Regions from separate parts of the Ruminococcus sp. OM04-4AA genome, predicted to be linked through region 2. Evidence: riboswitches for the same ligand, from Rfam matches in the RefSeq annotation. Region 2 holds a riboswitch; the other holds the start of a gene.
What was found. A riboswitch is a leader RNA that binds a small molecule or an ion and turns the genes downstream of it on or off. The one in region 2 is predicted to bind cobalamin.
Positions count from the first base shown of each region.

Region 1: linked by a shared signal. The riboswitch ahead of DXB52_RS02455 (hypothetical protein) and the one ahead of DXB52_RS06805 (sirohydrochlorin cobaltochelatase) in region 2 are both predicted to bind cobalamin.

Region 1 covers NZ_QTZH01000004.1:20,015-35,188, forward strand. Annotated here, with positions in the region: gene DXB52_RS02430 (N-acetylmuramoyl-L-alanine amidase family protein) at 1-793, opposite strand, end outside; gene DXB52_RS02435 (chromate transporter) at 987-1,628, shown strand; gene DXB52_RS02440 (chromate transporter) at 1,625-2,185, shown strand; gene DXB52_RS02445 (HipA domain-containing protein) at 2,340-3,509, shown strand; gene rsmH (16S rRNA (cytosine(1402)-N(4))-methyltransferase RsmH) at 3,506-4,585, shown strand; cobalamin riboswitch at 4,618-4,879, shown strand; gene DXB52_RS02455 (hypothetical protein) at 5,036-7,975, shown strand; gene DXB52_RS02460 (ABC transporter substrate-binding protein) at 7,990-9,204, shown strand; gene DXB52_RS02465 (FecCD family ABC transporter permease) at 9,209-10,249, shown strand; gene DXB52_RS02470 (ABC transporter ATP-binding protein) at 10,251-11,342, shown strand; gene DXB52_RS02475 (sodium-dependent transporter) at 11,510-12,886, shown strand; gene DXB52_RS02480 (phospho-sugar mutase) at 13,076-14,758, shown strand; gene thrH (bifunctional phosphoserine phosphatase/homoserine phosphotransferase ThrH) at 14,910-15,174, shown strand, end outside.
Region 2 covers NZ_QTZH01000016.1:39,875-55,048, forward strand. Annotated here, with positions in the region: gene DXB52_RS06775 (LacI family DNA-binding transcriptional regulator) at 140-1,231, opposite strand; gene DXB52_RS06780 (M20 family metallopeptidase) at 1,403-2,761, opposite strand; gene DXB52_RS06785 (MFS transporter) at 3,401-4,765, opposite strand; partial or broken gene DXB52_RS06790 (zinc-dependent alcohol dehydrogenase) at 4,822-5,849, opposite strand; gene DXB52_RS06795 (ROK family transcriptional regulator) at 6,074-7,177, opposite strand; gene DXB52_RS06800 (hypothetical protein) at 7,258-7,794, opposite strand; gene DXB52_RS06805 (sirohydrochlorin cobaltochelatase) at 7,883-9,079, opposite strand; cobalamin riboswitch at 9,243-9,456, opposite strand; gene DXB52_RS06810 (AzlC family ABC transporter permease) at 9,637-10,371, shown strand; gene DXB52_RS06815 (AzlD domain-containing protein) at 10,410-10,715, shown strand; tRNA gene DXB52_RS06820 (tRNA-Gln) at 10,953-11,024, shown strand; tRNA gene DXB52_RS06825 (tRNA-Pro) at 11,059-11,132, shown strand; gene dapF (diaminopimelate epimerase) at 11,260-12,090, opposite strand; gene DXB52_RS06835 (ANTAR domain-containing response regulator) at 12,181-12,729, opposite strand; gene glnA (type I glutamate--ammonia ligase) at 12,836-14,170, opposite strand; gene DXB52_RS06845 (carbohydrate kinase family protein) at 14,285-15,174, opposite strand, start outside.

The sequences.
Region 1 (15,174 bases), on a different contig from region 2:
AGTGGGAAGCGACAGGTTCCATACTTTTCAGGCCATCTGGTACAGAAATGTAGAAACAGCCTTTGTCATATCCCAATCCGTCTCCATCCCAGTGGAGTGAGATGTGACAGTCAGCTACATTGTTGCAGAGCACGGTGCGGGCAACATTATCAAGTTGGACATCGTCGCTATTTCTCACCATAAGGACATCATATCCTTGAGCAAGCAGCTTATCTTTCAGAATCTGAGCTATCTGAAGTGTAACAGTGCTTTCAGCAGTTCCATCGTTAAATGTCATTCCACCGGAAACAGCAGTCGCATAAGTTGCACCCTGAGCAGTGCTTCCGCCGGTTGTCTTTGCAGAACCATCTGGGTGACACTTCGTCTTTACAGAAGAACCACCAGAAGTTCCATGCCCGGCATTCACGCCAATGACGATATCCTTACGGTTAGAATCTGCAAGATAAATAGTAGCTGTTCCAGAATTAATCGCAGAAAAGTCTGCATACTGCCAGGAAGAATCAAAGCTGATCTCCTGTCCATTGCTGTAAAGAGCCGCTGCGCCGGTCAGTGGTTCCTGCTGAGTTGCGGATTCAGAAACAGATGCGTTGGCGGCATCAGCAGAAGAAGGTTCATCTACAGTTTCATTTTCAGAATCTGAGGAGATAGAAAAATCATCCGCTGTCTTGGGTGGTGCCTTAGTACCCTGCGCCTGCGCCGTGTCCGTACTGGATTTGTGCTGTATGCTACCGCATCCGGTCAGGCAGCAACACAGGAGAACGGCACAAGATAATCGAAAAAATGGCTTTCTCAAGTTCAATCTCCTTTATGATAAATATTACTGTTCTCATTGTATCATAATTACTTTTCAAATAGGGGAAATTCAGATAAAATTAAGGTTTCAAAAAGGAAAATATAATGTGAAAAAAATCAAGGAGATTGCAGAATCAATTTAATTGCGATAGACTACAAGAGAAAGAATATCACAATATACGAGGACAATATATATGGAAGAGAACCAGAAACAACAAAGCGGGAAAGAAGAAAAGAAGCAAGACAAAAAATCAGATAAAGATCAAGAGAAAAGGCTGTGGAAGATTTTCTGGTCAACCTTTTACTTAAGCGCGTTCACATTTGGTGGAGGTTATGTGATCGTCAGCCTGATGAAGAAAAAGTTCGTAGATGAATATCATTGGATCGAAGAAGAGGAGATGCTGGATCTTGTGGCGATCGCGCAGTCGGCACCGGGAGCAATCGCAGTGAACGGAGCAATCGTGATCGGATATAAACTGGCTGGAATTGCGGGGATTCTGACAGCAATTGCCGGGACAGTAATCCCACCATTTCTTATTATATCGATACTTTCTGCCGGTTATCAGGCATTTCGAAGTAACCAGATCATCAGCTTAATGCTCGAAGGAATGCAGGCCGGAGTGGGTGCCGTGATCGCATCTGTGACATATGACATGGGTGCCGGAATCGTGAAGAAGAAAGATGCTTTGTCATACGTACTTATGGTTGGGGCATTTATAGCTTCCTGCATATTTGAGGTAAATGTAGTCTATGTGATTCTGATCTGTGGAATTGTCGGAGTACTCCGCGCATTAATTGAGAAAAAAATCACGAAGAAAGGAAGTGATGAGAAATGATTTATTTGAAATTATTTTTAAGCTTCCTTCAGATTGGACTGTTCAGCTTTGGCGGCGGTTATGCGGCGATGCCTCTGATCCAGGAACAGGTTGTGACACAGCACGGCTGGCTTACGATGACAGAATTCACAGATCTGATCACGATTTCCCAGATGACACCTGGGCCAATTGCGATCAATGCGGCAACATTTGTCGGCAGCAAGATCTCAGGAGTGCCGGGATCGATTGCGGCGACTTGTGGGTGCATTCTGCCATCCTGCATTATCGTAACTTTGATCGCATGGTTTTATTTAAGATATAAGAAAATGAAAATGTTCCAGAGTGTTTTGGAATCATTACGACCGGCGGTTGTCGCACTGATCGCATCAGCAGGAATCGCAATTCTGCACACTGCATTCTGGGCAGATGGAATTGTGCAGTTTGCTGCAACAAAATGGTCTATGGTGGTGATCTTTGGAATCTGTCTGTTACTGCTTCGTAAGACAAAATTGAATCCGGTGGTTGTGATGGCACTTGCCGGAGTGATGAACGTGGCAGTAAGATATGCAGCCGGATAAAATAGCGAATCCATGCAGGTTCCGGTAAAGAAATGTGAAAAGGTGAAAAATATGCAGACTTATGTGGAAAACATTTCAAAGTTCATGGTATATTGTGAATAACTTTCATGGTATACTGTACATACGTTGTAAAGATAAGAACAGGAGGAACATAATGGCACGATATCTTTTAATGAATAAGAACACACCGGTTTTAGAATTTGATTATGATCTGGAAGTTCATGCGGTTATGAAAATCCTGGAAGTTCATGACGCTCGGTATGCGCCACCGTCAACAGTAGATCAAAAAGGAAATGTGACGAAGAAAGCCTTGAATGCCTGGTGGAAGGGAAGAGCAATTCCGGCATCAAGAAATCAGATCCAACAGGTTTTGGATTGTCTGGATCTCGACAGTACTCTTGCATTAGCAGAGAAAAACTTTGGACTGTCTTTGTCAGATCGCTATTGGATCAATGATACAGCAGCACCACAGCAGTGGAAAGATATCAATTTTTTTGATAATAATTTTACAGATGATCTTGGAATACTGACACTCGGACAGCAGTCGTCAGGACATCCGAATCTCATGTCACCGAACTCCACTTTGGGAGGAGATTTGAACAAGAAATGGAAGATTGTAAATGGCGAGCGGATTCTTCTGAAGACAGGATCTGCATTGTTCCGTCAGGAAGTGCAGAATGAGGTCGCAGCGACGGTGCTTCATCAACAGCTTCTAGAGAAAGAAGATTATGTTCCATATTTTTTGCACCAAGAAGGAAGGTCAACGTATTCTGCATGTAAAAATATGCTTGGCGAGAACGAGGAACTTATAACAGCATATGATGTGCTTTGCAATAAGAAGAAACCATCCTCTATGAATGACTACCAATTTCTGTTATCTGTTTATCAGGAGCTTGGATTAAAAAATGCGGAAGAAATGCTTACAAAGATGTTTGTCTGTGATTATATTCTTGCAAATGAAGACAGACATTGGAGAAATTTTGGTGTAATCCGTAATGTTGAGACATTAGAATATACAAGAGTGGCACCAATCTTTGACAGTGGGACCTGTCTCTGGTGCAGGGCAGAGATGCTTGAACTGCCGTCAGATTATTCTTATGTTGCAAAGCCGTTTGGAAATAACGGAATGAGTCCGGACAGACAATTGGAATTGTTTCATCAGTTCGATTGGTTTGATGAACAGAAGTTGGATGGAACGGTGGATAAGATTATGGAAATTCTCAGAACAAATGAGAATATTTCAGAGAAGCGTCTTAGAAATATACAGTCAGGTCTGGAAAATAATATAGAAAATATATGTGAATATACAAGGAGAGAGAAATGAGCGAACAGAACAATCAGAATATCCAGGAATCACAGACACCGCATAAGCGTCGTGTGAGATACAAAGGAAAATACCCGAAGAAATTCGAGGAGAAATATAAAGAGTTACAGCCGGAGAAATATCAGGACACAATCGCGCATGTAATCCAGAAGGGAAACACTCCTGCCGGAATGCACATTTCTATCATGGTAAATGAGATCCTGGATTTTCTGAAGATCCAGCCGGGCGAGACTGGGTTTGATGCGACACTCGGATACGGTGGACATACGAAAGCAATGCTTGAGTGTCTGAAAGGCAAGGGGCACATCTATGCAACAGATGTTGACCCGGAAGAGTCTGCAAAGACAAGGAAACGTCTGGCAGATCAGGGGTTCGGAGAAGACATTTTAAGTATCCGTCTGCAGAACTTCTGCACGATCGATGAGATTGCAAAAGAAGTTGGCGGATTTGATTTTATCCTTGCGGACCTCGGAGTTTCCTCCATGCAGATCGACAATCCGAAGAGAGGATTTTCCTTCAAAGTTGACGGACCGCTGGATCTGCGATTGAACCAGGAGAAAGGCATCAGCGCGGCGGAGCGCCTGGATAACATTTCCGAGGAAGAACTCGCCGGAATGCTTTATGAAAATTCAGACGAGCCATACTGCGAAGAACTGGCGAAAGCAATTACAAATGAGATTCGCAGAGGCAATCGCATCGATACAACAACAAAGCTTAGAAATGTGATCGAGAAGACTTTGGATTTCCTTCCAAATAATAAAGAAAAGAAGGATATTATCAAGAAGACTTGCCAAAGAACATTCCAGGCACTTCGTATTGATGTCAATAATGAGTTCGAAGTACTGTACGAATTCATGGAGAAGCTTCCGGGAGCGTTGAAACCGGGTGGAAGAGTAGCGATTCTTACCTTCCATTCAGGCGAGGATAAGCTTGTAAAGAAAGCACTCAAAGCAGGATATAAAGAAGGAATCTATTCCGAATATGCAAGAGACGTGGTACGTCCGTCAGCACAGGAATGCGCGCAGAACGGAAGAGCAAGATCCACGAAGATGCGCTGGGCTGTGAAGGCAGAATAGTTGACTTCAATATAATGAAATGTTATAGTTAGTCAGAAATAATAGCGTTCGGTGCTGTTTGATCAGGGAATATATTTCCATATCCTGATCGAAACAGGTAAAAGGGAAACAGGTGCAAGACCTGTACGAACTCGTCACTGTGAGCAGAGAAGCGGTCTTCTTAGAAATTAGATTTCAGAAGACCGCTCCTATACAGACAAGTGTGGAGAGTCCGCACATCCACTGGGAGACCGGGAAGGTGTTCTGTATAGAAGATCTGTAAGTCAGGAAACCTGCCGGCCGCTGGTGCGGGGAATATAAGGATTCCAGATCACGAGTAATTGATTGTACCGAAAGAACCATTCTTACTGTTCGCATTACGTGTGACCAGCAATCATTCATTCGAGTCAGGGTAATTCTATCCATTTTTCGCATTTTATAATTCACAGCTTATGAGGAGACAAAAAAGAAATGAAAAATAAGAGCAGATGGCTTGCGCTTATGCTGACAGGTTCTATGATGATTTCACCATTGTCTTATACAAGAACATATGCGGCAGAAAATGAGCAGCAATATGAGACAAATTTACAGGGAACTGTTGAGGTGGAAGAAGCTGATCCAGATAAGAAACAAGATGAGAGTCAGACAGAAGACGCAGGAAATGTTAAAGAAGATAAAAGAAATGACGATTTAACGAAAGAAGATCAGAAAGAGGAATCTGATAAAGTTGATAATTCTTCGGATAAATCAGATAATCAGAATTCAATCGAAGCAGAAACAAAACCAAATTTAGAGAATAACTCAGAAAATAATTCAGAAAACAACTTAGAAAATAACTCAGAAGAGAAAGATATAGAAACCACTGGGAAAAATTCAGGCACAACTGTCTTAGATCAGGTTGCGGACGAAAAAGCTGATAATAAGGATATACAGATAAAAGATGAGACAGGTAAATCAGAATCTTCTACAGATTCTAACGATTCTACGAATACTCCGGAACCGGAACTTCCGCCACTGCAGGAGGCTCCTTCTGTAACAGGAGAATCTGTGAAGGTAGTAAAAGAAAACGCCGAAGAGTTCGCAATGTTCAAGGTCAGCAAGTCAACAGTTACGAAAAAAGATGGTGAGCTTGAAATTACAATTAAGACAGAAAAAGCACATTATGATGCACTTTATCTTGGCTCTAAAGATGACCTTCTGAAGTCTTCCATAATTGAAGGAACAAAGACAGAAGATGGAGGAATGACATTTACTTTTAAAGTGCCGCAGGCGCAGGCAGGACAGACAATTCCGGTATCTTTGAGAAGATCAAAAAAGCAAACTTGGTATGATACGATGTATCTGTGGATGTATATCCCAACTCCAGAAGAAACATCAACACCAGAACCATCACCGGAACCAACTCCATCACCGAATCCAATGCCTAATCCAGAGCCAACTCCAACTCCGACACCGGAAGCAACAGTAGCCAACGGAATCTACAGCATGGACGTAGTTTCCAGTTCTTCTATGTTTAAAGTAGTGGATTGTATCTTGACAGCGAAAGACGGAAAAATGAGTGCCGTGCTTACATTAAGCGGAACCGGTTACGGCTATCTGTATATGGGAACAAAGGAAGAGGCTACAAGCGCAGATCAGTCATCCTGGATTCCCTATCAGGTAAATGAAGAAGGAAAATATACTTATACTGTTCCGGTAGAAGCATTAGATAAAGAACTCGCGGTAGCAGCCTATTCCATTAAAAAAGGAATCTGGTATGACAGAACGCTGACTTTCCAGTCAGAGACAATGAAGAAGATTGCCGATCTTAATTCCACAGATTCTAATAATAAAGGCGATTCCGGAAATACAGGAAACAATGGAAACACAGGAAATTCCGGAACTACTGGTGGTTCCAACAATACAGGTAATACAGGAACAAACAATTCTGCTTTCCCAGGCGGTTCTGTACCTGGAACTAATTCAGGAAAAACAGATGGAAACGACGGAAAAGCAGATAATGTATCAAAATACGAATCCGATACAAGTGGCTCTACTTCTCATGTAGACAGTGGAACAACACTGAAAGACGGTGTATATACTCCGGACCGTTTTACCTGGTCAGGCGGAACAGGTAAGGTTCAGATTACTTGTAATAAAGTGACGATCCAGAATGGACAGGCTTATGCAACACTCGTGTTCAGCAGTGATCATTATCAGTATGTGAAAGCGAACGGAAATAAGTATTACACAACAAAGGGCGGCGGATCAGCGACAGCTGTTATCCCGGTTGCGTTGAATCAGAACAATAAGATTATTGGAATGACGGACAAAATGTCTGTCGCACATGAGATAGAATATACGATTTTCATTTATCTTGCAGCGGCTAATGGAGGAACATCTGCAAACGGAACAGTTGCTTCAACAAATAGTAACCAGAAGTTGGACGAAAAAGCACCTGAAATCATAGGCTTGGAATATCAGTCAGAGACAAAGCTTGACTATGCAGAATATTTCAAGATTTATCATTATGATCAGGGAATCGTACTTCTTGAGATCGACATGACGAAAGATACAGCCAGAGATCCGGAGAAAGCAGAGGATAAGAAATCAGAAGCGGATAATTCGGACTCAGAAAAATCTTCTAAGAAAAAAGTTGCATCTGTCACAATTAACAGATCTGAGGATGCAAAGTCAGCAGATACCAAGAAATCTGATACCGACAGCAAGTCAGATGCTTCTGTCGAGGAATCCGCAGCTTCGGATAACAACGGCACAAGCGAACAGGATCTGGCAGCAGAGCTTTACAAAGGAAATGTTGTGAAATATCTGATCGTTCCGGAGGATGTGGAAGTTCCGGTTGGCCTTGAGCAGGATATGATCATTGTGAAAAAACCGACAGATCATACTTATGCAGAGTCTGATGAGATTCTGAATATGATGAAAGACTTAGATCTTCTCGATAATGTTGCAGCAGTTGGAATGAAGAGCAAAGACTGTACAGTATCCGAGATTGCTGATAAGATGAAAGCAAAAGACGGTGAGAAGAATGCTGAAGTTGCATATGCAGGAACAGCGGACAAACTGAAGTTGAAGAACCTTGTGAAGAGTGAAGTGAATCTTGCATTGTTTACAGGAGATATCCTTCCGGGTGCGAAATCAGAAGAAACCGAAGTAGAAGCAAAAGATACTGACAAGAAAGACAGTAAGGATACAGAAGAGACGTTGACTTTGGAAGAGCAGACGGAGCAGTTTGAGGAGTTGACAGAGAAGCTTGCGACACTTGGAATTCCGGTACTCGTTGATCGTTCTTCCGAGGAAAAGACAGAACTTGGAAAGCAGGAGTGGATCAAGGTTTACGGTGTTCTCTACGGATGTGAAGAGCTGACGAACGAGAAGTTTGATGCGGCAGTAGCAGCGGCAGAGAAATAGGAGAGAAAAATAGAATGAAGATAAGAAGATGCAGAATCACAGCGTTAATGCTTTCAGCTGCACTTCTGCTCGGAGGCTGCGGTTCTACCGCAGCCTCCGGTGGAAACAGCGGTAATAATTCAGCAGGTACAGATGTAACAAAGGATAAGACCAAAGATGCAGCTGACAAGACAAAAAAAGCACCGGAGATCGAAGGGCTTACCTATGAATCTACAATGGATCTGACTTACGCGACAGAATTCGATGTATACTATTATAAGGATGGATATAAGCTGATCGACGTTCATGAAGATAAGCAGTATCTGATCGTTCCGGAAGGTGAAGAAGAACCGGAAAATCTAGCGGATGATATTGTTGTGATCCAGCAGCCGACAGAGAATATTTATATGGCGGCGACAGCATCCATGTCTCTGTTTGATGCAATTGGCGGAATTGACAAGGTGAAATTCTCCGGACTTGAGGCTTCCGGCTGGTATGTAGAGAGTGCAAAGGAAGCAATGGAATCCGGAGCGATGACATTTGCGGGAAAATACAGCGAACCAGATTATGAGACTCTCGTTGACGGAGACTGTGATCTGGCAATCGAATCAACGATGATCCTTCATACACCGAAGGTACAGGAAATGATTGAAGATCTTGGGATTCCAGTATTTGTGGATTATTCGAGTTACGAGTCACATCCGCTTGGAAGAACCGAGTGGATCAAGCTTTATGGGGCACTTCTGAATAAAGAGGAAGAAGCGGACACATTTTTTGACCAGCAGGCTCATGTAATCGAGGAACTGAAAGGATTCGAGAACACGGAAAAGACGGTTGCTTATTTCTATGTGAGTACAGATGGTTCAATTGTTGTGAGAAAATCTGACGATTATATTCCGTCAATGATCGAAATCGCAGGTGGAAGATATGCGTTCAAAGATCTGAAGAATCCGGACAGCAACGCACCATCTGTTAAACTGACGATGGAGGAATTCTATGCGACTGCTGTGGATGCAGATTATCTGATCTACAACGGGACGATCGACGGACAGATAAATAGTATCAGTGAGTTGGAAGCAAAGAATGAATTGTTCTCTGAATTCAAGGCGGTGAAAGACGGAAATGTCTGGTATACCGGAAAGAACTTATATCAGGCAACAGATACAGTCGGAGAGCTGATCAAAGATATGCATCTGATGCTGACAGACGGTGATGCATCTCAGATGACATTTCTTGAAAAGATGGAGTAGAAGAATGGAGCAGACAAGTTTTCATCAGGAAAATTTCAGACGGCGTACAAGATACACAGCGGTATTTCTGATTCTTGCAGCAGTATTTTGTGTTGTGACAGTGCTAAATATCAATACCGGAAATGTTCATATTCCGGTACCTAAGATTCTGCGCATTCTCTTTCTGAAAGAAGGAGCGGCGACAGAGTACAATATTATATGGAAGATCCGTCTTCCGAGAATTCTGATGGCAGCACTGCTTGGTGGTGCATTGTCTCTTTCAGGCTTTTTGCTGCAGACATTTTTTTCCAATCCTATTGCCGGACCTTTCGTTCTCGGAATTTCTTCCGGAGCGAAAATGGTCGTGGCACTTACAATGATCGTGTATTTGAAATATATCGGAAGATTTTCTTCGTATACACTGATTCTTGCAGCATTTATCGGGTCGCTGATCTCGACAGGATTTATCCTTCTGATGTCGAAAAAAGTGCAGCATATGGCGTCTCTTCTTGTCGGGGGGATCATGATCGGATATATCTGTTCGGCTATCACGGATTTTGTTGTGACATTTGCGGATGATTCTGATATTGTGAATCTGCACGGGTGGTCACAGGGAAGTTTTTCCGGAATGAGCTGGAGCAATATTCGTGTGGCAGCAGTGGTTGTCGGACTTGCGGTGCTGTTTACATTTTTCCTGTCCAAACCAATCAGTGCATATCAATTGGGAGAAGCGTATGCGCAGAGTATGGGAGTCAACATCAAGACATTTCGCGTGATTTTGATCTTGCTTTCCAGTATTCTGTCAGCGTGTGTGACAGCATTTGCGGGACCGATTTCCTTCGTGGGAATCGCAGTTCCGTTTCTTGCAAGGAAGGCATTTGGAACATCAAAACCGATCGTGGTTATACCGGGAACGTTCTTTATGGGAGCTGTGTTCTGTATGATTTGTGACTTGATCGCACGAATGGCACTGGCACCGGTGGAATTGAATATCAGTACGGTGACTTCTATTCTGGGTGCACCGATCGTTATCTATATGATGATACCGAAGGGAGGAAGAAAATAAGATGGCAGATTATTATTTTCAAATGAAAGACCTGTCGGTAGGTTATAATGGAAACTCCCTGATCCGTGATATTAATATCGGGATCAACAAGGGGGAGATCGTGACTTTGATCGGGCCGAATGGTTCAGGAAAGTCAACGATTTTGAAAAGTATTACAAGACAGTTGAAAGTCGTTGGAGGAAATGTATTTTTTGACGATACTTCTCTCCTGAAACTGCCGTACAAAGAGCTTGCGTCTAAGATGGCGGTCGTGTTGACGGATCGGATCAAGACAGAGTTGATGACTTGTCATGATATTGTGGCGACCGGACGCTATCCTTACACAGGACGACTTGGGATTCTGACGCAGGAAGATGAATGTCTGGTGGAAGAGGCGATGCAGGCGGTGCATGCGCAGGAGCTCGGCAACCGTGATTTTAATGCGATTAGTGATGGACAGAAGCAGCGCGTTCTGCTGGCGAGAGCAATCTGTCAGGACCCGGATGTGATCGTTTTAGATGAGCCGACTTCATTCCTGGATGTAAAATATAAGTTGGAGCTATTGTCTATCCTTGAGCGGATGGCAAGGCAGAAGAAGATTACGGTGATTATGTCTCTTCATGAAATCGATCTGGCACAGAAGATTTCAGATAAGATCATCTGTGTCAAAGGCGAGACGATTTCACATTACGGAAGTCCGGAAGAAGTATTTACAGAAGAAATCATTCGCGAATTGTATGGAATCAATAATGGATATTTTGACCCGCTTTTTGGAAGTATTGAACTTCCTGCGCCGGAGGGTGAGCCGGAAGTGTTCGTGATCTCTTCCGGCGGAACTGGAATCCCGGTTTATCGAAGACTTCAGAAGGAGCACATCCCGTTTGCGGCAGGTATTTTATATGAAAATGATATGGATTACCGGCTGGCAAGATTACTGGCAGCAGAAGTGATCACGGAAGAACCGTTTGAGGAGATTCGGGAAGAAACGCTTCAGAAAGCATTTGAGACAATAGGGAAATGTAAGCGTGTGATCAATGCCGGAGTGAAGATCGGAACATGGAATATAGGGATTGAGAGATTGCTTGAAAGAGCAGAAATAGAAGGGAAATTATAAAAACGTATAAAAATGAGCCGAGATAGCATTTTAAATGTGTTTAAAAAGCGCTGTCAACGCTCTTTTTTGTTGCTATTCATGATTGTGAATGGTAGAATAGAACAGTATAGGCTATAAAAAAGATGGGAAAATAGCAGTACAGACTGTTATGTGATGGGAGGCAATTTATGAGTAACAATGGACAATCAGCAAAGAGAGCAAGCTTCTCGGGTAAAATTGGATATGTGCTTGCTGTTGCAGGCTCAGCAGTCGGCCTGGGAAATATCTGGAGATTCCCGTATCTGGCTGCGAAATATGGAGGGGGAATCTTCCTTCTCGTTTATCTGATTCTGACCGTATCTTTTGGATATGTTCTGATCATGTCAGAGACAGCACTTGGAAGAATGACAAGAAAAAGTCCGGTTGGAGCTTTTCAGACATTTGGTAAGACAAAATCATTTAAGATCGGCGGATGGCTCAATGCAATAATCCCTATGCTGATCGTGCCGTATTATAGTTCGATCGGTGGCTGGGTTATCAAGTACCTTGCAGAGTATTTGAAAGGAAATGTGCAGACTGTTGCACAGGACGGATATTTTACAGAATTTATTTCAGATTCTTTTCAGGTAGAAGCATGGTTCATCGTGTTTTCTATTCTTGTATTCTGCGTTATCCTGGCAGGAGTTGAGAATGGTGTAGAGCGAGTATCTAAGATTATGATGCCAATCCTTGTTATCCTTGCGGTTATCGTAGCAATTTATTCTGTAACAAGACCGGGAGCAATTGAAGGTGTGAAGTATTTCCTGATTCCGAATCCAAAGCACTTCTCAGCAATGACGGTTGTTGCGGCAATGGGACAGATGTTCTACTCCCTGTCAATCGCGATGGGAATTTTGTATACATATGGTTCTTATATTGGTAAAGACGTTGATCTTGAGAAGAGTACAACACAGGTTGAGATTTTCGATACAGCAATCGCAATGCTCGCAGGACTTATGATCATTCCGGCTGTATTTGCATTCTCTGGTGGAAACCCGGATAATCTGCAGGCAGGACCATCTCTGATGTTCATCACACTTCCGAAGGTATTCGCAAGTATGGGCGTTGGAAGGCTGGCTGGTATCCTGTTCTTCATATTGGTACTTCTTGCAGCAGTGACAAGTGCAATCTCACTTCTGGAGACAAGCGTATCTACATTCCAGGATGAACTTCACTGGAGCAGACCGAAATGCTGTATCCTTATGGTTGCTGTTATGCTTATAATCGGAACCTTATCTTCTATGGGATATGGAGTACTGAGCTTTATTCAGATTTTCGGAATGGCATGTCTGGACTTCTTTGACTTCCTGACAAATTCAGTGATGATGCCACTTGCAGCACTTGCAACATGCTTCTTGATCGTTCGTACCGTTGGATTTGACAAGATTGCAAGGGAGATTGAGCAGTCATCTGCATTTAAGAGAAAGAAATTATACATGTTCTTTATGAAATATCTGGCACCGATCTGCCTGATTATTATATTATTAAGTTCTATTGCAAATGTATTGGGAATTATTTCTATGTAATGGAAAATGCTTGTTAAAATAGACAAGTAATCTTGCTGTAAATCTACCTGCATGGTATAATATAACTAGACTTGTAAAGTTTAGAAACAGTTCAGCCATACAACGAAGTGGTCATAAACTGACGGTCTTACGTTGTATGGCTGAATTGCAATAATTTTACATTTTAAGAAAATAATAGGAGTGATTAAGATGTATCAGGAAGAGTATAAGCGCTGGATGGCAGCAGACCTGGAAGACGCAGATCTGATGCCGGAGTTAACTAAAATCGAGGGAAATGATGACGAGATCAAGGAGCGTTTCGCAGTTGCGCTGAAGTTTGGAACAGCCGGACTTCGTGGTGTACTTGGAGCAGGAACAAACAGAATGAATATCTATGTTGTTCGTCAGGCTACACAGGGACTCGCTAACTGGGTAAAGACACAGGGCGGTACACAGACAGTAGCGATCAGCTACGACAGCCGACTCAAGAGTGATGTGTTTGCGAAGACAGCAGCAGGAGTTCTTGCAGCGAACGGAATTAAAGTAAGAATCTACGATGCTCTGATGCCAGTACCGGCACTTTCCTTTGCAACACGCTATTATAACTGTAACGCAGGTGTTATGGTAACAGCATCCCACAACCCGGCGAAGTATAACGGATATAAGGCATACGGACCGGATGGATGCCAGATGACAGATGATGCAGCAGCAATCGTATACGAAGAGATCCAGAAGACAGATGTACTTACAGGTGCGAAGTATATGTCTTTCGCTCAGGGAGTTGAAGAAGGTCTGATCCGTTTCGTAGGAGATGACTGTAAGGATGCACTGTATGAGGCAATCGAGTCCCGTCAGGTTCGTCCGGGTCTGTGTAAGAGCGCAGGACTTAAGCTTGTATACAGCCCACTGAATGGATCTGGATTAGTACCGGTAACACGTGTACTTAAAGACATCGGAATCACAGATGTAACAATCGTACCGGAGCAGGAGTACCCGAATGGATATTTCACAACATGCAGCTACCCGAACCCAGAGATCTTTGCAGCACTTGAGCTGGGACTGAATCTTGCGAAAGAGACAGGTGCAGACCTCATGCTTGCAACAGACCCAGATGCAGACCGTGTAGGAATCGCTATGAAGTGCCCGGACGGATCCTATGAGCTTGTTTCAGGAAATGAAGTCGGAGTTCTTCTTCTTGACTACATCGCAGCAGGACGTATCGAGAAAGGCACAATGCCTGAGAAACCGGTAGCAGTGAAATCTCTCGTATCTACACCACTTGCAGATGCAGTTGCAGAGCATTACGGAGTAGAGCTTCGCAACGTACTGACAGGATTCAAATGGATCGGAGATCAGATCGCGAACCTCGAGGCAGCAGGAGAAGTTGACCGTTTTATCTTCGGATTTGAAGAGAGCTACGGATACCTTGCAGGACCTTATGTACGTGATAAAGATGCAATCATCGGATCTATGCTGATCTGTGAGATGGCCGCTTACTATAGAAGTATCGGAAGTTCACTGAAACAGAGACTGGAAGAGATCTACGCACAGTACGGACGTTATCTCAACAAGATCGATAGCTTTGAATTCCCGGGACTGAGCGGAATGGATAAGATGTCAGGAATCATGGAAAATCTTCGTAAGAATCCTCTGGAAGAGATCGCAGGATACAAAGTAGCCAGCGTGATCGATTACGAGAAGACAGAAGAAACAGGACTTCCGAAGGCTAACGTACTTGTTTACAAACTGGAGAACAACGAGACAGTAATCGTTCGTCCATCCGGAACAGAGCCGAAGATCAAGATCTACTACACAACACTTGGTAAAGATCTTGCAGAGGCAGAAGCTGAGAAAGAGAAGCTTGCAGAAGCACTGAAACCTATTATGGAGTAATAGAAGATGGGAAAGGGGATCAGATATCTGGTCTCCTTTTTCAATGTCGTAAAAAAATAAGTAGTAAATATGTAGCATATATGTTAAAATCAATACATTACAGTAAAGTAATAAAGTGATTAGAGAACGAAACAGATGGAGGAATATTACGATGTATATAACATGTCTTGATGTAGAGGGAGTACTTGTACCGGAGATCTGGATTGCATTCGCAGAGGCGAGTGGAATTCCGGAACTCAAGAAGACAACAAGAGACGAACCTGACTATGATAAACTGATGAATTGGAGACTTGGAATTCTGAAAGAGCATGGTCTCGGACTGAAAGAGATCCAGGAGACAATCGCAAAGATCGATCCGCTTCCGGGAGCGAGAGAGTTCTTAGATGAGCTCCGCACATTCAGCCAGGTAATCCTGA
Region 2 (15,174 bases):
AGTGTATCACTCCCAATCATTTCCTCCTATCCAACATTTTATTTTTTATGGTTTTGCTTGTTTTATTTTCTATCTTCGAGGCACTGCTTTCTATATTTGTAGAATTTCAACAAGTTATTTAAATTTTCTTTAAATCTTTTTAAAGGTATGTATAACGTAATTTATTAAATACTGTATTTCCCTCAATAACTCTCATACGATAATTTACAGTAATTGTTTGTAATTCTTTCTCTTGGATCTTTCTTATTAAATATTTCACACCTTCAATATGTCTCGACATATGTGCTCCTTTGACCATTGTCAAATGCAGCCCCCCTATACTCTCAGGTATAACTGGATCAAAGCCAATTAGTGAAAAATCTTTCGGAATTCTGTATTTTCCCTCAAATAATGCTTTCACTGTACCAATTGTCACTGCCGGACATTCACATATAAAGGCTGTTGAATTTTTTACTCCGTTATACAATAATCTTTGTATTCTCTGATAGGCCTCATTGTACTCAGCTCCTGTCTCATAAATCCTGTTGGAAGCATCTCCCATATGATTTTTTTTCATCAATCGAACAAAAGCATTTCTGCGTTCTTCAAAATTAAATGCAGGTAACCCGCTGGATAAATATAAGATATGCCGGTGCCCCTTGCTTCTCAGATAATCAATGCATAACTGTACTCCTTGATAACTGTCATTATTATAACTATCAATATCTGCTGTATAGAATTTATTGTCTCCAACAATAATTGGAATGTTTAATTCCAAAAATGGATAAATATCCTCTTCCTCCATTTCTGCTGCCAATATATAGATACCAACAACTTTTCTTTCACGACAGGTCTGTATTAATCTTTCTTCTGTTTCTCTTGTTCTATCAAGAAAATAGTTTGCAAATTGAAACCCCTGGACTTCGACAATCTTTTCAAGTTCTAGAAGCAAACGATAATGGTTATTTATCTTAGATGCTTTTCCACTTTCATATTTTTCGACACCATCTTCCGTTCCCAGTCTCCCATAATCTCCTAAAACCCATCCGTTCTTGAAATAATGAACAACCATGATTGTTTTATCCTTATTAATACGTTTATGATTCTCTATCTCTTTTGGCTTATCATTATCTATTATATACTTTTGAATTCTTTCCACTGTTTTTGCACTAACACCAGGGCGTTTATTTAACGCTAATGACACTGTTGCTTCTGAAATATCTAATGCTTTTGCAATTTCTTTTGATTTCATTTTTTCCCACCTCGTTCCTTTGTAGAATATTATTTCGACATATAGAAAATAAGTTTGTGCAAAGCCATCTTGCACAAACTTATCTTTTCATTAATAATGTGCAAGTATTCATTGCACGCTATTTTGATTTCAGTATTTCATAATTTTTTATATAACCCAAAAGCTGATTTTTTAAATTGCAAGCAGGTTCTTGATTGCTTCCATATAAACATGTACTGCTTCTTCAACTTCTGATACAAGTGTATACTCGTCTGCACCGTGAATACGGTAATCCACACCCGGTTTTTCCGGTCCGAATGCGATAATGTTCTTTAAGGATTTCGCATAAGTTCCGCCACCGATTACTAACGGCTTGTTCTCTGTATCTCCTGTTACATCTGTATAAGCTTTGTACAGTGCCTCTACAAGTGGAGACTCTTTCGGGAAGAACAATGGTTTTGTAGTTGTGTGGATCTCAATGCGTCCATTCTCGTCTTCGAGCTTTCCTTCGCACATCTTGAGCATATCTTCTACAGAATATGTTACCGGGAATCTGATATCGATTGTAGCGGAGATCACACCGTCTTCTGTCTTAACGATTCCGTTACAGAATGTAAGCTCTCCAAACTCATCTGCGCATTTCAGTCCGATTCCTGATCCGTCACATGCTGTGCCAATGTGTGAGTTATAGAATTCTACGAAATCATCTTCAAATCCGGCTTTTGCAAGACAGTCAAAGATAACACCTGCAGCATTAACTCCAAATGCCGGTGTACTTGCATGTGCAGATACTCCCTTTGCATAAATAGTGATCTTTCCATCTTCCTCTGTTACTTTGTATTCCTGAAGTTTTGTCTCTGCGAAAGCAGCTTCCAGTCTGTCTTTCAGTCCTTCTTCTGCCGGAATCTCTGCTGTACATGCATCACATACGGCATTGAATACAAATCCACCATTGATAGAAATAATCTTTGTATTCTTAGAAGTTGCCAGCATGCCAAGCATACCTTTCTCTCCGTGAATACATGGGTAACTTGCATCCGGTGTAAATCCACAAGATAACTCTTCTGCCACTTCATTATAATGCTCCATACATCTGGAACCATTTTCCTCATTACATCCCATGATCAGACGAACTCTCTTGTTAAGCTTCACACCTGAATCACGAAGAAGCTTCATCGCATAAAGTGCTTCCATAACAGGTCCTTTATCATCTGTTGTTCCACGTCCGTAAACGTAATCTCCTTCTCTTGTCAGCTTGAATGGATCATATGTCCAATCACCGCCTGCCGGTACGATATCCAGATGTCCTGCGATACCAACGATCTCTTCGCCTTCTCCCATCTCTGCATATCCACAGTAGTTATCCAGGTTCACTGTCTTGAATCCGAGTTCATCTGCAATCTGCAGTGCTTCGTGAAGAACCTTTGCCGGTCCCTCTCCAAATGGCATTCCTTCTGCCGGTGTTCCAAGCTGTGAATCTATCGCTACAAGTCTTTCCATATTACTTAACAATTCTTCTGTTGTTGCATGAATCTTTTCTTTAATATCCATTATTTTCATCCTTCCTTTTTTACTGTTTTCTATCATATGATATGAGTGTCAAAAGTAAATTTTGCCACTCACTGATGTAACCGGATTGCTCCATTGCTATGCAATTCCCGCAATCCTCGAGCACCTCAAACTCCCATAAAATGGCGTGTTCACACCATTTTATTCCGTTTTCGGTGTTCGGCGTGTCAAAAAGTATAAATTGCTTATTTGTGTGAGCACAAACGCAATTTATACTTTTTGACACTTACATCATCATATCATGTATCGTGAAAAATTTCCAGTCTTCCCTTAACGAAATTGTCGACATTTTGTCTATAATCTAGGTTAAACATTTCTTCAGTTTTAAATTATATTCTCTTAATAAATTTTACTTTTCTTTAGCTTTCGTGACACGAGGTGTTCATAATTCTTCCGTATAATAACATCATCAAGTTGATACAGATGAATGCTAAAGCAAACATGAATGTTACTGGTCACAACAAAAGATAGCTAGTACCATTCCAGTATCATAAATAAAAGAAGACGGTGATTGTATTAGCGACAGATCTTTTATGATTGCCGGACTTCGACCAAAAATTACGAATAGTTATATAGATAATGGCCCGGTGCAGTGCACCGGGCCACGTTTTTTATATTTTCTTAACCTCTTTTTCCATTTTTCAGATCTTCCACGATTTCATTGTAACGCTTTTTATTCAAACGATAGAAGAACAGTACAACCGCTGTGACAATCCACAAAATTCCGGGAATTGTTGAAAATGCATGTTTCATAACTGCAATTACTTCCGGATTCTGTACCTGATTTGCCACATATCCGTATTGACCAAGCAGTGCTGCAAGGAGTGCAGTTCCTATAGCCATTCCGATTTTATTTCCAAGAGAAACAAATGCGTACTGGAATCCATCATTTCTAAGTCCTGTTTTCCACTCACCGTATTCCACACAATCCGGAATGATTGCGTAGATTGCAGTATTAAATCCTGAAAAGAAGAACTGTGTAATACCTGCCAATGCATAGAATACAATTGGAGATTCTTTTACATTAAAGAAGAACATTGCAAGCATAGCGATTCCTGTAAGTAATGCAAAAACAGATGCTGTTCTTCCTTTATTATTCAACTTACGGAATACCGGCTGGAAACAAGCTGCACCGATAATTGAAGGAATAATAATACACATGGAATATGTTGTATAATAGGACGCATCTCCTTCTACATAAGTAAAGTAATATAAAATATCTGCATTTCTTCCATATAGTGTGAATCCGAACAGCACCTGTCCAACTAATGCAAGCAGATATGGTCTGTTCTGCATAACGGCCTTCAGCTGTACTTTAATGGAGATTTTTTCTTTCTCCGGAATTGTCACCTGCTCTTTTGTCTTTGCAAAACAGAAGAAATGACATGCAGCAAAGATGCATCCGTAAATAATTGCAACAAACAGATAACCGTTCTTTACACTGTTGCTTCCAAGCCTGCTGATCAGTGGCACTGTTACGATATTGATGATTCCGATTGCAATCATTGCTGCTACGGAACGAGATGTGTTGATCTTGGCACGCTCATCAATATCCTGTGTCATAGCACCGCAAAGTGTTCCATATGGAATGTTTACACAAGTGTATCCTAAGACAAGAAGACAGTATGTAATTACCATGTAAACTATTTTCGATGTATTTGACCAATCTGGATGTGCCCAGAAAGAAAGGATCAAAAGCACTGATGTGATCGGTGCTGCCACCAACAGCCATGGACGGTATCTTCCCCATCTTGTGTTTGTTTTATCTGTTAATCCACCTACGATCGGATCATTGATCGCATCCCAGAATCTTGAGAAAAGCATCAATGCTGATACTGCTGCCATACTGATTCCAAATACATCTGTATAGAAAATCATTAAAAAGTTACTGACAAACATCCAGCTAAAGTTACATCCTACATCTCCGAAACCATATGCAATCTTGCTGATCAGAGGCACTTTTCCATTATTGCTCTCGTTTTCCATTAATACCTCCTTGCCAGAGTTTCTGATAAAACTCTGTTCTCTCTTGATTCGATCACCTATTTCTCCTGCACATTGATGATTACTTTCATCGTTGTCTCGCGGTTATCATCAATATACTGATATGCTTTCAGATAATCTTTGAATGCAAATGTCTTAGAAATCAATGGTCTTAAATGAACTTTTCCTTCATTTACAAGTTCTATACCATCTACATAATCATCATGACGATACATCATTGTGCTCTTGATATCCAGTTCGTGATCATTTGCAACTGCAAGGTCTACTGTTGCCATTCCCGCAAATACGGCAACAAGAACGATGATACTTCCTTTTCTTGCGTATTTAATTGCCTGTCCCATTGTGATATTATTTCCTGCGCAATCATAGATCACATCTGCCTTGTCAGGACCAAAGGCTTCAACCATTGCCTCTCCAAAGTCCTTCTCCATAGTATTAACGCATACATCAATACCACATTCTTTTGCCTTATCCAGACGAAGGTCGCTGACATCTGTGATCATTACCTTTGCGGCGCCCATTCCTTTTGCTGCCTGTGCAACCAGGTTACCGATCGGTCCTGCACCAAGAACTGCAATATTCAATCCCTTTACATCTCCTACCTGCTTTACTCCATGCACTGCAACTGCCAGAGGCTCGATCATGGCACCTTCTTCATAAGACATATCTTCCGGAATCGGTGTTACTTTAGAGGCATCTACTGCAAAATATTCTGAAGCTGTTCCTGTTGTCTGGAATCCCATAACCTTAAGTTCCTCACAAAGGTTATATTTTCCGTGGCGGCACGGATAACACTGTCCGCAGTAAACCTGTGGCTCAATCGTAACTTTCTGTCCTTCATGAAATTCTGTAACATCTTTTCCGACCTTGGCAATCTCACCGGATACCTCATGCCCCTGAGTCACCGGGTATTTTGTAAATGGATGTTTTCCATGATATACGTGAATATCAGATCCACAGATTCCAATATTCATAATCTTAACTAGTACCTGATCATCTTTCACTTCCGGACTGGTACCTCTCTGAAAATAATTTCTCCCGGGTTTGTCATTACCTGCTGTAACATAATGTTTTCCTCCTTTATTGAATATCTTTTATCAAATGTTTTATTAAAGTAATTACATTATTGTTCAGGAAATATATTTTGTCAATATGTTATTGTTCAGTTCTGCCTATTGCACAAGATTTCGCTATGATTTTTATGCAGTTTGCGCAAAAAAAGTCCAGGGAAGAAACATGTATTAAAAATGTTTCTTCTCTGGACTTTCTAACTTTCCATCATTCTGATCATTATAATGTTTTAATAAAAGCCTGTAAATAATGTTTTGCCACACCAACTGCCGAGGCTTCTCTCTTATATGAACAAACTTTCAGGTATCTCGCATCATGCTCAAATCCATTATATTCCATTACTTTTTTCCCTAAGGTTATCATATGATCTGCAAGATATCCCCCTACTTCTCCTCCAAGAATAATATCCATATCATATGCCATTCTCAGATTTGAAATAAGGATTGCCAGATTATTAAGATACTCTTTCCAAACCTTCACAGCCTGTCCGTCCTGCTCTTCCACCTTCTTCATAAACTGTTCCAGTGTCTCTTTGGTATCATCTGTCAGCACGCTCGCCGCACAGTAAGCATCCGCACAGCCTTGTTTTCCGCAATAACATTTCTTTCCGCCCGGAACAAGGATCATATGTCCAAATTCTCCGGCTTTCTGATTCTCTCCCGGAATCAATTTCCCGTCAATGCAAAATGCTCCTCCGAGTGTGTTATTCAATGAAAGATACAATGCATTTCTATAGTTATTTAAATCCTCTGCCATCATTGCCGCATTGGCATCATTTTCAAAATAAACCGGAAGTGAAAAGATCTGTTCCAAAAAGCTTAAACTATAATTCTCCAATTGGAGCGCATGAGATTTGATCAGCATTCGTTCTTTCGAATTAACAATTCCCGGAATTGAAATTCCGATTCCCAAGATTCGTTCTCTGTGTTCTACATCTGAAAGAAATCTTTCCAATGCTTCGCTCAATTGTAAGTAGTAAGCGGCCTCTGTTGAAAATTCTAAGCGGATCCTTTCATATTTCTCTATCTCATAGCTCAAATTCACAAGTACAAATCCTGCATGCTTCGCAGTGATCCTTATCCCAACCGCATAACGGTACGCTGGATTAATACTGATTCGTTTTGCTTTTCGCCCGCCTGTAGATTCATATTCTCCGGTTTCAACCGCAATTCCATTAGCCAAGAGCTCATTCACATTCGACAATACAGTCGGCATACTAAGATTGAGATCCTTCGACAATTCCACTTTAGACGTTGCTTCGTGATTTATAATATAGTTTACTATTTTTGATTTTGTGATATTTCTCTTTTCCGTTCCAGCCATATCCAAGGCTCCTTTTATAAATTATTTTATAAAAGTATCTTATCCCTTCTTTGCCGGTTTGTAAAGGTTACAAATCCATTTTATTCTTCTACTTCCACCGGATTTGTCACGCTGACCTTGTGATCATACCATGTTCCCTTTTTTCCGATCAATGCAAGATCAAATTCTTTGTCCAGTGCCGGAACCGGAACGTCGAATCCATAGACCTCATCAGATGTTCCATCGCTGTAATTAATAGTATCTGTTGTAGGCTGAAGCAGTTCTGCGCCGTCCTTCTGTGCATCCTCGGCAGTTCCTTCGAACAGATTGACAATATTTTTAGACACCAGACTTATATGAATTGTCATTTTGCCGTCTTCTACTGTCAGTGTTCCTTTTCCGTCCATCGCTTCATTTACATGGAACATAGAACTGTCTGTCTGAAATTCTGCTGTATATGTTCCGTCTTCCAGTGCTGCCTGCTCCTCATCTGCCTTATCTGCAGAATCCTCTTTTGTATCCGCCTGTTCTGTTTGTGCTTTTCCACTGTCTTTAGCCTCTGTGCTATTTCCACATCCTGTAAATACAGATGCGATCATAGAAACAGAAATTAATACCATTAATAACTTCTTTTTCATCTAAATCCTTCCTTTCATTGATTCAAAAAAGGTCATGCAATTCCTTTTTCTCTGAACAAGCATGACCTTCTCAATATCTTCTTACAAATTACTCTGCATCAATTGCAGCCTGTGTATGTGCTACATACAGCTGCTGGATTGCCTGGATTTCTCCTAAACCTGCAATCTGAGTATCAATGCTGTCAAATGCTCCTGATGCCTCAAACTGGCTCTTCCAGGAATCATCGTCATCTCCGGCCATATCGTTGTTCGCATGGTCTCCTGCAACAACCATCAGCGGACGAAGGATTACTTTCTTATATCCTGCTTCTTTCAGTTTCTCGATCACTGCCTCGCAGGATGTATCTTCCGGCTCACCCTCTACAGTTCCGATAAATACATTGTCATATCCAAGCTGTTCCATCTGTGTCTGCATCTGAGAATAACTTACCTTTGCAGTATGAGATGTACCATGTCCCATGAATACAAATGCTGTTCCGTCTTCTTTCACTGCATCCAGACTGTCAAATCCTGCGTCTTTCACTGCCTCTGCTGTGATTGCTTCCGCTACTGCTGCCTTGTCTGCATTGATAACAGTCGCATCAGCTCCAACTTCTCCGAGAAGTGGCTCTGCAATCTTAACAGATTCAAACTTATCTTTATATCCCTCTAATGCTGCTGTAAGTTCATCATATTCTGCTCCATGCATCAGATGTGTTGGCTGTACAACGAGGTTCTTCACACCATTGTCTACTGCTCTCTGCAATGCCTGATCCACATTATCGATCTTCTCTCCATCACGGGCCTGTACATGATTGATAATGATCTGCGCTGTAAATGCTCTTCTTACAGACCAGTCCGGATAAGCTGCCTGAACTGCCTTCTCAATACCACCGATATCTGTCGCACGGCTGTCATTGAAGGATGTTCCAAAACTTACTACAAGGATTTCATTTTCACCGATCTCATCAGCGTTGAGTGGATCATCCTTGGATGCATCTCCCGTATCTCTTCCGAAATAATCCGGATCCGCATTCTCTCCCTCAACGAGTTCTTTCTGTGCATCTGTCAGTGCATCCCATGCTTCTTTCGCTGCTGTACACTGCTCATCTGTCTTGTCTGTTCTTTCCTGAACATAAATGTCATCAATCAGCTTCGCAACTTTATCTGCTGCTTCCTGATCACTGTCCTGTTTTGACTCTGTCTTTGTTGTGTCAGTGTTGTTGTCGCCCTTTGATCCACATCCTGCAATCATGGACACACTAAGTGTTGCTGCCAGTAAAACCATTAATACTTTCTTTTTCATTGTCATCCTCCTGATTTCTTGTTCTCAGAAATGAAAACACCCTCGAATCAAACGAGGGTACGCAAAGAAAAACCGGTGATTATTTACAACCTATCTGTAAATAATTACTGCAGTCTAAATCATTTCCTTTCGTACGGCCAATTCCTCGTGGCATGAACTCTTCATTCCTGTACTGCGAAAGGCAGGTCTCCCGGCTGATCGTTCAAACGCTTCTGCTTCACCTTCCCGGTCTCCCAGTGGTCTCAAAACAAAAGCTCACGAAATACGGTGACGAGTTCGTACAGGATTCTCACCTGTTTCCCTTTTCACCAGTCCAGATTTCCCATGTCATTCCCCTGAGCATTCATAATCAGGACACCATCATCCATCTGACTGACACCTCACGCATCTGTATTAAATTATATGTTACAACGGGGTCATTCTATCACACTTACATAAATGCGTCAAGAAATGTTATAAATTGGGGGATTTGTCCTCATTTCCGACTTTGATTTCCTCCGCAGAAATGATACAATATCCCTCAGAGACAAAATTTGTAACTAAGGTGGTTTATTATTATGAAAGAATCTAATAGACAAGCATTTCGTCGTGGTTTTTGCGATGGAATTCCGATTGGACTTGGATATCTTGCGGTCTCCTTTTCAATCGGTATCGCCGCAAGAAATATCGGCCTGAATGCATTTCAGGGATTCCTTATGAGTCTGTTAAATAATGCATCTGCCGGAGAGTATGCCGGACTGACTGTAATTGCTGCAAACTCTCCTTATATTGAGGTCGCAATTGTCACATTGATCACAAATGCACGTTATCTTCTGATGAGCTGTGCCATGAGTCAGCGTTTAAGTCCCGACCTTTCGTTAGGACACCGTCTGCTGATGAGTTATGATATCACAGACGAACTTTTTGGAATTGCGATCAGCAGACCCGGTACTTTAAATCCTTATTATACCTATGGCGCGATGGTAACTCCGCTTCCGGGCTGGGCTTTTGGAACTATGCTCGGTGTCATTGCCGGAAATATCATGTCACCACGTATGGTCAGTGCATTTAGTGTTGCCCTCTTTGGAATGTTTATCGCTATCATCATTCCTCCTTCAAAGCAGAATAAAGTCGTTGCAGGACTGGTTACTCTTGCATTTATCTCAAGCTTCGCAGCAACTTGCCTACCTTGGATCTCCACTCTGTCGGATGGTACCAGAACAATCATACTGACCGTCGCACTTTCAGCCGGAGCAGCATTCTTCTTCCCGATACCGACAGAAGACGAAACTTCAGCTTCAACTAAGCAATAATAAAAACGTAACTTCAGTTACTCAGAAGGAATAAAATTATGACACACAATATTTATATCTATATTCTTATCATGGGCGGTATCTCTTATTTCATCCGCGTACTGCCGATGACCTTGATCCGAAAACCTTTGAAGAACCAGTTTCTTCAGTCCTTTCTATACTATGTACCTTATGTCACACTAGCAGTGATGACATTCCCGGCAATCCTTCATGCCACACAGTCTCCAATCTCCGGAGCCCTCGCTCTCGTTGTTGGAGTTGTGGCCGCATGGTGCGGTGCAGGACTGCTGCCAGTCGCAGTTCTTTGCTGCGCAGTTGTATTTATTGCAGAGCTTTTCTTGTAGAGTAATCTTATAGATTTTAGTAACTGTCGATGCCCTTTTTTCTGCCATTGATGCTTTTTTCGCTACTGTCGATGCCCTTTTTCGTTTGGCGAAACAAATTTTCTTAATTTTCTGACATTTAAGACAATTTCTTTAAAAAGTCTAACGTAAAAATATAAAAAAAGGGGTTGCATTTTTCTGTAGCTTTGATATAATAACCATGTTGTTTGAAACAAGCAACAAACAAAACTCAAGTAATGCGGAATGGTGTAATTGGCAGCACAGCAGACTCTGACTCTGTTAGTAGGGGTTCAAGTCCCTTTTCCGTAGCTGGGAATTTGCTTCGGCAAGTTCCCTATTTTATCGGAGTGTGGCTCAGTTTGGTAGAGCGCTACGTTCGGGACGTAGAGGTCGCAAGTTCGAATCTTGTCACTCCGATGTTTTAAGAGATTACAATTTGTAATCTCTTTTTTTGTATATTAGGATTATAGTCTCTTTGTTGTTACAGATGCGTTGACCAAAAATCTTAAAATGAAAGTTTAGTCAACGCATTCTAATCAAATCTTTATTTCAGCTCTCCATCAAATACAACAGTTGCCGGTCCTGTCATATAAACCGTGTTCTTCTCCTGATCCCACTGAATCTCCAAATCTCCGCCAAGAAGCTTTACAGTTACTTCATCTTCTGTCAATCCATTCAGAATACAAGAAACAGCTACAGCACATGCTCCTGTTCCGCAGGCAAGTGTCTCAGCAGATCCTCTCTCCCAAACACGCATCTGTGCAGTATGTCTATCCAACACTTTTACAAACTCTGTGTTCACACGTCTTGGAAATCTCTCATGGCTTTCGAATTTCGGTCCGATTTCTTCAATCGGAAGATTGTCCACATCATCTACATAAACGACTGCGTGCGGATTTCCCATAGATACACAAGTCATATGATATTCTTTTCCATCCACAAGAATCGGTTCATCTACAGCTTTATCTCCCTCAGCCACAACCGGAATTTCTGCCGGTGTCAAGATTGGACTTCCCATATCAACTCGAACCTTCGCAACCTTTCCATTTTCTATGAAAAGCTGAAGTGTTTTGATTCCTGCTAAAGTCTCAACTGTAATCTCTTTTTTATCAGTCAGACCGTAATCATACATATATTTTCCGACACAGCGAACTCCATTTCCACACATTTCTCCTCTGGAGCCATCCGCATTATACATGGCCATCTCACAGTCTGCCACTTCTGACGGACAGATCAGGATCAATCCATCAGATCCTATTCCAAAATGTCTGTCACTCACCTGGATTGCCAACGCTGATGGATCTTCCACCTTCTCCTCAAAACAGTTTACATACACATAATCATTTCCAATTCCCTGCATTTTTGTAAATTTCATTCTCTTCTCCGTTCCGCTGTCATCACTGACAGTCCTCTCCTTTATTATTGTTTACAGCACTTCTTATTCGTTACTGTTAACAACTGCCTCTTATTCATTCATAATTGTCAGCACCATCTGTGCTGTTTCGAGCATATTAGTTCCACTTTCCATACTGCTCTTCTGTAAATATCGATGTGCTTCCTCTTCTGACATGTTATTTCGTTCTATCAGAAGCGCTTTCGCCTGATCGATTATCTTTCTCTGAGAATCGTCTCTCTTTCGTATCGTTTCTCTGCGCTTTCTTCTCTTCCTGCTCTGTGTCTGCTGAATCATTTCAACGGTATTTACCAAATCATAAACTTTGATTGGGAGTGGAAGTCCTACAACCCCATCCGGCAGTCCATCCATCCACTTATCCGCTGAAGCCACCAAAAGCATGTCAAACGTATCCGGAAGAGATTCTCGTAAATCTGTATACTGCATATCTTGAAACCGATAACCACACACGACAATTCCATCGTTCCAGTTATCAGCATACTGCAAAACCTTAGCTCCTGTCAAACATACCGCAGATACTTCAATACCCGCACGAACCAAACTATTACGGATATTTACTGCATTTTCCCTCTTTGGAAAAACGACAATAATGTTGCTCATATCTGCTCACCTCTTCCGCTAACTTCTTTTCTGTCAATCTGTTCTCTCTAAAATGTTCTATACCAATATATGTGGTCTCTAAATGCCCAATGACAAGATATCCAGACTACAGTCTGTAAAGATAATGATTGATCTCCCAGTCTGTCACCTGCATACAATATTCTTTATATTCTTTCTTATTTGCTTTGATGATCTTCTCGGCAAGCTCTTTCCCTAATACGCTGATCAGCAGTTCGTCTTTCTCAAGCTCTGCTGTAGCAGCTCCAAGCGTTCTCGGCAGTTCTTCCACTTGAAGTTCATCTCTTCTTTCCTGCGTCATCTTCTGAATATTTTCATCAATATTCTTCGGAGGCATAATCTGATTCTTAATTCCGTCCACCCCGGCTTTCAGAAGTACTGCAAGCGCCAGATATGGATTCGCCGTAGCATCCGGACTGCGAAGTTCCAGTCTTGAATTGTCTTCTTTCTCCATAGACACACGGATCAAAGGTCCTCTTGTCTTAGCTGACCATCCCATATAAACAGGTGCTTCATACCCCGGCACAAAACGTTTATAAGAATTGATCGTCGGATTTGTAATACAGGTGATTGCCTTCATATGTTTCATCAAGCCACCAATAAAATAATATCCTTCCTGGCTGAGTCCGTTCTCATCCTCTGCGTTATAAAGTGCATTTGTTCCATCGTTTTTATATAAAGACAAATTAATGTGCATTCCTGACCCATAAGTCTCACTCTTCGGCTTTGGCATAAATGTCGCGTGCAGACCGTGTCGTTTTGCGATTGTCTTGACAACCATCTTAAATGTCATCAGATTATCTGCTGTAATCATCGCCTTATCGTAGTGAAAGTCGATTTCATGTTGCGCCGGCGCAATCTCATGATGTGAGGAAATAATCTCAAACCCCATATCTTCTAATGTTAAGATCATATCTCTTCTCGCATTTTCTCCAAGATCCAACGGCCCTACATCAAAATATCCACCCTGCTCGTGAGTTACTGTTGTCGGTCTACCGTCATCATCTGTATGGAAAAGAAAGAACTCGCATTCCGGACCGACATTCATCGTATATCCCATCTCTTTCGCCTCCGCAACAGCCTTTCTGAGTACATAACGTGGATCGCCTTCATACGGTGTTCCGTCCTTTTTATACACATCACAGATCAGTCTTGCAACTTTTCCCTGCTGTGGTCTCCATGGAAAGATTTCAAATGTACTCAAATCCGGATACAAGTACATATCTGATTCTTCCTCATCTGCAACCCCTTCCAAGGAAGAAACATCAAACATACAGCGGTTATCCAATGCTTTTTCAAGCTGTCCTACTGTTACCGCCATATTTTTCATCGTTCCAAAAATATCTGTAAACTGCAATCTGATGAAAGCGACATCTTCTTCCTCTACTATGTGAAAAATATCATCTCTTGTATAGTTATGCATTATTTTTCGACCTCCTTTATCATAAACTGATACGATAAAAGGGCGTTCTCCACCTAAGTTGGAAACGCCCTTGTTTCTGTGTTACATTATAATGATTGACTGTTTTCTTGTCAATTATTTCTGAATCAGTTCAAGAACTTCTTCTTTTACAGGCATTGCTTTGATCGCACCCTTCTTTGTTGTTACAAGTGCTGCTGCCGCATTCGCAAATGTCAGCATCTCTCCTAACTGTTCCTCTGTCAGATTCTCAAAATCATGATCAACCAGATAATTCAAAGAACTTCCACAGAAAGTATCTCCTGCACCGGTTGTCTCAATTGCTTTCACTGAAAATCCTGGTCTCTCTACGCGCATGCCTTTGTAATAAGCTCTGCTTCCGTCTTTTCCCATAGTCAGAAGAATCAGCGGAATATTGTATGTCTCCTGCAGATATGCGATTCCCTCATCATAGTCTTCCTTACCGGATACAAACTGAATTTCATTATCAGAGATCTTCAGGATATCACATTTTCCAAATCCATACTCCATCTGCTCTTTTGCAAGATCAAGAGAACTCCACAGCGGCGGTCTTAGATTTGGATCAAAGGATACAAGGCAACCATTTGCTTTTGCTGTTTCTACCGCTTTCTTTGTTGCTTCACGCACACCTTCATGTGTCATAGAAAGTGTTCCGAAATGAAAGACTTTTGTATCTTTTACCACTTCTGGATTCACTTCATCTGCTGTAAGCATCATATCTGCTCCCGGATTACGGTAAAATGAGAACTCTCTGTCTCCATCTGGGAATGTATGTACAAACGCAAGTGTTGTATTCACATTTTCATCAACCATCAGATTGGAGGCATCGATTCCGGCTTCCGTAATCGTATCTCTTAATAACGTTCCGAACTGATCTTTTCCAACTTTTCCTATAAATGCTGTCTTCTTTCCCATCTTGTTCAGAAGCGCCAGCACATTACACGGTGCACCTCCCGGGCAAGCCTCAAACATATTGTTTCCCTGTT